DNA from 2 places in the Kitasatospora sp. NPDC101235 genome. Region 2 is predicted to be linked to the other one. Evidence: riboswitches for the same ligand, from Rfam matches in the RefSeq annotation. Region 2 holds a riboswitch; the other holds the start of a gene.
What was found. Region 2 has a riboswitch for cyclic di-AMP ahead of ACIRRH_RS02285 (NlpC/P60 family protein). Riboswitches for the same ligand answer to the same signal wherever they lie in the genome.

Region 1 (4,183 bases), on a different contig from region 2:
CGGGGCCGCCTCGCTGGTCCCGGTGATGCACCGGATCGCGACCCGGCTGGGGCAGGTCCTCGCCCCCTGACGTCCCGTCAACCCCCGTTGTCGACCCATCCGGTCGGGGCGGAACGCCGCTTCATCCGTTCGGGCGGACGACGGGCGGGTTGCCCCCGGGCTCCGGCGACGGCTCCGCCACCCTGGTGCCGACGCCGCCCGCGACGGCGCGGGCGGCCGGGACGCGAAGGCAGGGTGAGCGGGGATGGAGCAGCAGCACCGGGACGTTCGGGGCGGTGAGGTACCGGGTGGCCACGTACCGGGCGGTGGTGTGCGGGGCGGTGGCGCACGACCTGCCGCGAGAGGCCGGGGGTCCGGCGGGGCCGGACTGGTCGCGGCCCTGGCGGCGGGGTACGCGGTGACGGTGCTGGCCACCGACCCGTCCTGGGCGCTGCGGCGGCCCGAGCCCCGGCCCGCGGTGGAGGTCGTCGCGACGGGCGCGTCCACGGTGTCCACCCTGCCCGCCCCGGCGACGCCCGAGGCCTCCACCCTGCCGGCCCCGGCGAGGCCCGGAGCAGCGACGGACGCGGGATCCGAAGCCTCCACACTGCCCGCGCCGGCCGCAGCTCGGCCGTCCGCCTCCGACCTGGAGGTGGTCCGGACCGCCCCGGACCCGGCCACCCCCGGCGGCACCACCACCGTCCGCGCCTTCGTCGGCAACGCGGGCCCGGACACCACCGCCTCCCCGTTCACAGTCGTGGTCACCCTGCCGGAGGGCGTCAGCCCCGAGGGGCCGTACTTCCCTTCCGACTGCCAGGTGCTGGGCCACGGCCGCACCGTGCGGTGCGTGTTCAAGCCCGGACTGCGGGAGGGACGCAGCGCGACCGCCCTCATCCCGGTCCGGCTCAACCCGGGGCTGCCGGTGGGCAGGCTGAGCGGCGGCTCGGTCGTGGTGCGCAGCGCGGACGACCGGAACGAGGGCAACAACCGGCAGCCGTTCGACATCACGGTGGTCGGGACGACTGCCGGCTCCTGAGTCGCGCGGTCCCGCCGGTGGGGCCGACCCGGCCTGCGGGAGCGTCCTGCCGGTGGCCCGTTCCTACCGGTAGACGCGGACGTAGTCGGCGGCGAAGGTGATCGGGGCGGTCCCCTGCGGCGCGGGGTGGTACTGCCCCGCGCACACCGAGAGGTTGAGGTTCAGGTAAGCCGACCAGTTGGCACCGACGCCCTTGCCGTCCGAGAAGACCTTGACGCCGTTGACGTACCAGTCCACCGAGTTGGCGCCGTAGTGGGTGCCGATGGTCACCCACTGGTCCTTCGCGATGGCGCTCGCGTCGGTGTAGTACCTCGCGTTGCCCGGGTTGACGTGGTTGGTCAGCTCCAGCAGGTTCGGGTTGTCGGGGTGGTACTCGAAGGAGTCGACCTCGCCGTTGCCGTTCTTCCAGGTCCACAGGGCCGGCCAGGCGCCGCTGCCGGCGGGCAGCTTGACCCGGGTCTCGGCGTAGTCGCCGGTCTTGACCCGGAAGCCCTCGCTGGAGCCCTCGGTGGTCAGGAACCCGGTGTTCCAGGACTGCTTGCCGTTCTCCAGGGCCGGCCCGCCGGGCGTGGCGGTGAAGGTGGCGACCCCGTTGGCGACGCTGACGTTGTTCCTGTTCAGCCAGTCGAGTTTGTTGTCGCCCGGGTTGTGGTCGCCGTACCTGTACGCGGTGCTCTTGTCGCCGACCCAGCGCCGGCCCCAGCTGATCGCGCCGTTGAACTCGTCCGACCAGGTCAGCGACTTGCCGGCGACCGGGGAGGACGGCGGCGGGGTGCTCGGGGTCGGGGTGGTGCTCGGCGCCGGGACCGACGTGGTCGACGTGGTCGCGGTGGTCGAGGTCGGCTCGCCGGTCGGGGTCGGCTTGGTGGTCGAGGTCGACGTCGGGGTCGAGGTCGGCTCGGCGGTCGGCGTCGGGGTCGGGGTCGGCTTGGTGGTCGACGTCGGGGTCGAGGTCGGCTCGGCGCTCGGCGTCGGGGTCGGGGTCGGGGTCGGGGTGGACGTCCCGGCGGCGGAGACGACCAGCTGCTGCGAGGGCAGGTTGTGCCAGGCGCCGCCGAGCTCCTGCCAGAAGCCGAACCGGGTGTACGTCCCGGCGGGCAGGGCGCGCGCACCGCTGGTGAACTCGACCCCGCTCGGGCAGATCTGCACGTTGGAGGCGTTGCCGGGGTAGTCGAGGTTGTTGCCGCGCGCGTCGCGCACGCCCACACCGACCGTCTTCGCGGTGAAGCAGGCCACGGAGTGCAGGCCGAGCGAGGCGGTGGTGGCCCTGCCCGCGACCATGGTGGCGGGGCCGAGCCGGTCCTGGGTGACGGCCGACGCGGTGACGGCCTGGGCACCGGTGACCGCCGACAGACCGAGCAGCCCGGCGCCGCTGATGGCGAACGCCCCGGCGGCGGCGAGGGCGGCGTTGCGTCCGCGGTGGGACGGACGGGCGTGGCGCGGTCCGCGGCGGCGGGCGGACGCGGGCGCCGGCCGGTGCGTCGAGCTGGCAGGCTTGGGCATGGGACGACCTCTGCGACGCCTGCGAGGTGAGCTGTCGGGTTCGGGCTGAGGTCGCCCGGCCGCCTGCGGAGCGGCTTCACCCCTAGCCGCGGCCCGAACGCTCTGGCGTACGGGCCGGGCGCTGACCTTGGTTCCCCCGCTCCCGTCCTCTGTGGTGCTCGGCGACCCGCCGGCGGGTGGACAGGATTCGGCGTCCCGGCGGCGGGGTCCGCGAGGGCGGACGACCGTTGCAGGCTAGGTGGGTCGTGCACGAGCGGACAACTCGGACGGGCAGGTTGTCGCGCAGCTCACAGTGGTGTCGATCAACGACGCTGCGTGGCAGTCGAGTTGATCAATTTCCGGGAGCGGGAGGGCCAAGGCGGGCCAGGCGGACGGGCGGACAGCCGCGGACGGCTCGGGTCAGGTCAGCTCAGCCAGGCGTTGACCTGGCTCGCGGCGTCCGGCGCCCAGGCGACGGTGTGTGGGGGTACGTCCCATGGCCGGACGGCAGGACCGGCGCGCGCTCCTGCCCATGTGCCGGTCGCACATCCGGGCGGCTGTGTGGTGCCGGACCGTACCGTGGCGAGTGCCTGACCGAGTGCGCCCGGTCGGATAAATTGGAAGCCTGACATCTTCCGCCGTGCACAAGAGCGGCGAGCCCGACCGGATGCTCGCCACGACCGAACAGGAACGAGGACCCGCCCCACCATGACCGCGCCCCTGCCCGCCTTCGCCGGCCGTACCTACCTCTTCCGGGCCGACAACGGCGCGGCCTTCCGCAACACCTACTCGGCCGACGGCACTCGGCTGCGCTGGGAGGGCCTCGGCGAGTCCGCGGGCCAGTGGGAGGACGTGCGGCTGCACGTCGCCGAGGTCGCGCCGGAGATCTACTTCGTCAGCTGGACGGAGCAGAGCGGGATCACCGTCAGCCACGTGATGGACCTCGGCAAGCTGACGGTGCGGGCCTTCTGGACCTTCGAGGGCGAGGGCGGCCGGGTCGGCGAGCTGCACACCGGGACGCTGGAGCGGGTGGCCTGAGCGGCGGGACCGCTGCGCGGGAGCCGTACGGCTCGTGAACGACCGAACCCCCGGGGCCGTGGCCCCGGGGGTTCGGTCTTCTCCCCAGCCTGTTCGGATGGTCCGGGCGGTCCAGGCGCCGGGCGGTCCGGGCGGCCCCGGGTGCCGTTCCCCGTCAGACGGTCTGGTTCGGCACCTTGAGGTGCTGGGACAGCCACTCCAGTGAGGAGGGCAGCAGGGCGCTCCAGGTCTCGAAGTTGTGGCCGCCGTTCTCCAGCATGCTGTACGAGACCTTCATCGGGCTCTGCACCGCGTCGACGAAGGCCTCGGTCTCCTGCCGGTAGTTGCCGTCGCCCTTCTTGGTGCCGGCCAGCAGTACGGACACCTTCGGCTGCGGCAGGTTCTTCAGCCGCCACAGCAGGTTGGCCTCGTCGCGGCGCTGCTTGCTGCCGCCGAACAGGTCGCCCGTGGTCGGGTCGTCGGCGGCTTCGTAGTAGGCGGAGAGGGCGACGGCGGTCGGGAAGACGTCCGGGTGGCGCATGGCCAGCTTGAGCGCGCAGTAGCCACCGGTCGAGTTGCCCATGAAGGCCCAGGCCTGCGGGTCGCTGGAGACCCGGAAGCTGGCCTGGATCGCCGAGGGCACGTCCTTGGTGAAGTAGGTGTCGGACT
Region 2 (4,183 bases):
CTGCTGGCGCACGGCGGCCTGGCCCAGGGTGCGGGCGCGGGCCAGGTAGCCCTCCGGGTCGGGCGAGAGGATCAGCTGGGCGGTCTGGGTCATCCCGCCGCCGCGGTACTCGGCCCCGGCCACCGTCGCCAGATCGCCGCGCAGCTCGTTGAGCTGGTTCTGGGCGACGGCGATCTCGCCCTGGAGGATCGTGGTCTCGCCCTGGAGCCGCCGCTGGGCCTCCTGCGCCGCGTTGGCCTTCTCGGACGCCTGCTCGGCCTCGTCGTACAGCTGTTCCACCTGTGCCGTGACGTCCTGACGGTCGGACGGGTCCGGGCTGCCGGGGGCGGCCTGGGCGCTGCCTCCGGCGGCCACGCCCAGCGCGGTGGCGGCGGCCGCGGTCAGCACCAGCGCCCGGGTGAGCAGTTGGGAACGGCGGTGCACGGGCATGGCGGCAGCGGCTCCAATCCTGCGGTGCGACCCCCGCCGCCGCACCACGACGGGCGGCCGTCGAGCGGGAGTCCGGTGGCAGACGTTAGCGAGTTCGGGCAAGCGAGTCCAAACCCCTCCCAACCCGAATATTCGACCTCTAATCGGACATCAGATCGACCCTGCCGGAAAAGCCGCAGGCCCGGCCTTCCCTGGGGAAGACCGGGCCTGGAAGCGTCCGTGCGGGGATCAGACCCGCACGATGGAGGCCAGCGGCATGTTGGTGACCGCCTCGTAGCGCACCGACGCACCCGGCTTGGGCGCGTGCAGCACCTGGCCGTTGCCCGCGTAGATGCCGACGTGGTGGGCGTCGCTGTAGAAGATCAGCAGGTCGCCGGGCTGGGCCTGGGAGATGTCCGAACCGATCCGGGTGCCGGCCGAGGCCTGCGCCTGCGAGGTGCGCGGCAGCGACACGCCGGCCTGGTTGAACGCCCAGACCATCAGGCCGGAGCAGTCGAAGGAGCCCGGGCCGGTGGCACCCCAGACGTACGGGCTGCCGACCTTGGACGCGGCGGCCGAGAGCGCGGCGGCACCGCGCGAGCTGCCGGCGGCCACCTTCACCGGAGCGGTGGTCGTGCCGCTCGCGAGGTCGCCGCGGCTGTTGTCGCGCGAGGCGCGGTCGGCGGCGGCCTTGGCGGCGTCGAGCTTCGCGGACTCCGCCTTCTGCTGGGCCTCGACGGCGGCCTTCTCCTCGGCCTGCTGGAGCGCCCGGCGCTCCTGGTCGGTCAGCGTGTTGAGCAGGTCCTGGGCCGCCTTCAGCTTGCCCTGGACCTCCTCCTTGGAGGCCTTCAGCTGCTGGGTGGTCGACTCCAGCTCGGCGAGCTTGCCCTGGGCCTCGTTGCGGTCCTGGTCGAGCTTGCGCTGCTGCTCCTGGAGCTCCTTCAGCTGACCCTTCTGGGTGCTGCCGGCCTGGTTCAGCGTGCCGGCCTGGCTGAGGAAGTTGTCCGGGCTGGAGGAGAACATCAGCTGGACGGTCGGGGATATGCCCCCGTTGCGGTACTGCTCGCCGGCGATCTCGGCCAGGCCGCCCTGGAGCTCGGTGACCTGGGCCTGCTGACGGGCCACCTGGTCCTGCAGGCCGGAGACCTGCTTCTCCAGCTCCTGCTGCTTGGCCTGGGCGGCGTTGTAGTTCTCGGTCGCGACCTCGGCCTGCTCGTTGAGCTGGTCGACCTGCTCCTTGACCTGTTCCTTGGTCGGCTGCGGGTCGGCGTGGGCGCCGGACTGCGCGGAGAGGGCGACGGCGGCGGCGGCGACACCGGTCAGGATCGAGACGCGGGCGCGACCGGCGGGCTTGGGACGACGATGGGACGCCACGAAGGCGGACTCCTTCTTCCTACGTCCGCCTACCGGGTGAGCTGACGGGTTCGGGCCGGAAGCATGCCCTACGACGCCTCACGGCCGTTCCACCGGCCGACCTGGCGCCGATTCACCCCGGAGGAACGTGGTTCCCCGGCTCCGCTCCACAGCGCCCCCAACCACTGGGCTCCCCTGTCGGGCAGTCGCTTCGACCTGCCCCGCTGCCTCGCGAACTCGGCGGTAACCACCGCCGCCACCCTGGCTGGGCGATCGACAGTGCGGTGGTTCGGGGCACGACCCTAGTAACTGAACCGTGATCCGTTCAAATCCTTGTCAGAAAAAAGACGGAAGATTACCCAAGTTCCTTTGTGAAAATGACCGATGGTGACCAGTGGCACACGCAAGGCTGATCGGTTCTCAGCATGCGGCCGCGAAGGGGCCGGAAACCCGAACGCCACCCCCGCACGGAGGTGGCGCTTTTCACAGGCCCGGGAGGAGCCCCTCGGGAGTGTCGGGCCGTCAGACCCGGCGGATGGTGTTGATCGACATCGCGTCGGCCTTCATCACCTTCACCACGTCACCGGTGTGCGGCGCGTGGACCACCATGCCGTTGCCGATGTACATCCCGACGTGGTGCATGTCGTTGCCGTAGATCACCAGGTCGCCCGGCTGGGCCTGGTCCAGCGAGGGCACCCGGGTGCCGTAGTGGCCCTGCTCCTGCGAGGTGCGTGGCAGCGAGACGCCGGCCTGCCCGTACGCCCAGACCATCAGGCCCGAGCAGTCGAAGGTGGTCGACCCGGTGGCGCCCCACACGTACGGCGAACCCTGCTTGCTCATCGCCTTGGCCATCGCCACGGCCGCGTAGCCGCTGGCCGGCGGCAGACTGCTGAGGTCGACCCGGTCGCTGCCGCGCGAGGCGCGGTCGTCCTGCGCCTGCTGGGCCCGCAGCGCGGCGCGGTCGGCGGCGCTCAGCGAGTTCAGCAGGTCCTGGGCGGCCTTCAGCTTGGTGTTGACGTCCGCCTTGGCCTGGTTCAGGTCCTTGGTGGTGGTGTCCAGCGAGGCGAGCACGGCGGCCGCCTCGGTCTTCTCCTGGTCCAGCCGGCGCTGCTGGTCCAGCAGCCCCTTGAGCGCCTCGGCCTGGCTGGTGCTGGCCTGCTGGACGGTGGAGGCCTTCTCCAGGTAGCCGGACGGGTCGGAGGAGAGCATCAGCTGGACGGACGGGTCGATGCCGCCGGTGCGGTACTGCTCGCCCGCCACCTCGGCGAGGCCGCCCTGGAGCTGGGTCATCTGCTCCTGGCTGCGGGCCACCTGGTCCTGCAGCTGGTCGGCCTGCTTGCGCAGCTGGTCGGCCCGCTCCTTGGCTCCGTTGTACTTCTCCGCCGCCTGCTCCTGCTCCTCCTGGAGCTGGTCGATCTGCGCCTTGACGTCCGATTTGTTCGGCTGCGGCGCAGCGTGCGCGGCCACCTGGGCGGAGAGGGCGACCGCAGTCGCAGCAGCAGCGGTGAGCACGGAGATCCGCGCGCGGCTCGGCTGCTTGGGACGGCGGTGGGAGGCCAAGGGACCGGCTCCTTCTTTCATCGGACTCACCCGATGGGATGAGGTTCCAGAAAATAGGTTTGACGCCAGACCCTAGTGAAGATCTATCCGTTTTGCCACTCCCCCGAAGGCGTGAACTCCGCTTTCCACACCGACTTCACGGAAGCCGCGCACCGCCTCGGAACCGCTCCTGACCAGGCATCATGCGGCCCGGTGGGATCAGGGCCGGGCCAGCCGGTTCAGCAGCAGCACCGACGCCACGGGGCGCGCGCCCGCCTTCCGCACGCCCTCCGCGACCTCCCGGTCGGTGGACACCACCACCACCGGGCGGCCCTGCGGCTCGGCCCGCACCAGGCGGCGGATCAGCTCGTCGGCCGTCTCCCCGGTCCGGCTGAACCGCACCCGGACCCCGCGCGGCGGCGCCATGATCACCGGGACGTCCAGGTCCTGCCCGTCGAACACACAGGTGACCTCCGCCTGGGTGCGCTGGGCCAGCATCGCCAGCCCGCCCAGCAGCCGTATACGCTGCTGCTCCAGCGGCAGCGTCGGATAACCGGTCTTGGTCACGTTGTAGCCGTCCACCACCAGGTGCACCTGAGGAATCGCCAGCAGCTGGTCCAACAGCGCCGGATCGTCCTCGGCCAGCCCGCGCCGGGCCACGTCGTGCGGGGAGGCCGCCCCCGGCACCACCGCCTCCACCAGGTCCGCCGGGCGGATCTGGGAGACCGGCAGCGCCAGCTCCCGCTGGAGTCCCTGGGCCGACTGCAGCACGGCGTCCAGCAGCAGCCGCAGCCGCATGTCCTCGACGCTGCGCCCCTCGCGGGCCGACCGGCGGCCCTGCTCGACCGCGTTCTCCAGTTCGGAGACCCGGTGCCTGAGCCTG

Region 1: linked by a shared signal. The riboswitch ahead of ACIRRH_RS19940 (hypothetical protein) and the one ahead of ACIRRH_RS02285 (NlpC/P60 family protein) in region 2 are both predicted to bind cyclic di-AMP.

The regions. Positions count from the first base shown of each region.
Region 1 covers NZ_JBIWNZ010000011.1:105,674-109,856, forward strand. Annotated here, with positions in the region: gene ACIRRH_RS19925 (IclR family transcriptional regulator) at 1-70, shown strand, start outside; gene ACIRRH_RS19930 (hypothetical protein) at 122-295, opposite strand; gene ACIRRH_RS19935 (hypothetical protein) at 398-1,015, shown strand; gene ACIRRH_RS19940 (hypothetical protein) at 1,079-2,518, opposite strand; cyclic di-AMP (ydaO/yuaA leader) riboswitch at 2,527-2,682, opposite strand; gene ACIRRH_RS19945 (MoaF-related domain-containing protein) at 3,206-3,535, shown strand; gene ACIRRH_RS19950 (alpha/beta hydrolase) at 3,690-4,183, opposite strand, start outside.
Region 2 covers NZ_JBIWNZ010000001.1:480,578-484,760, reverse strand. Annotated here, with positions in the region: gene ACIRRH_RS02290 (NlpC/P60 family protein) at 1-429, opposite strand, end outside; gene ACIRRH_RS02285 (NlpC/P60 family protein) at 658-1,782, opposite strand; cyclic di-AMP (ydaO/yuaA leader) riboswitch at 1,793-1,946, opposite strand; gene ACIRRH_RS02280 (NlpC/P60 family protein) at 2,284-3,321, opposite strand; gene ACIRRH_RS02275 (NYN domain-containing protein) at 3,520-4,183, opposite strand, start outside.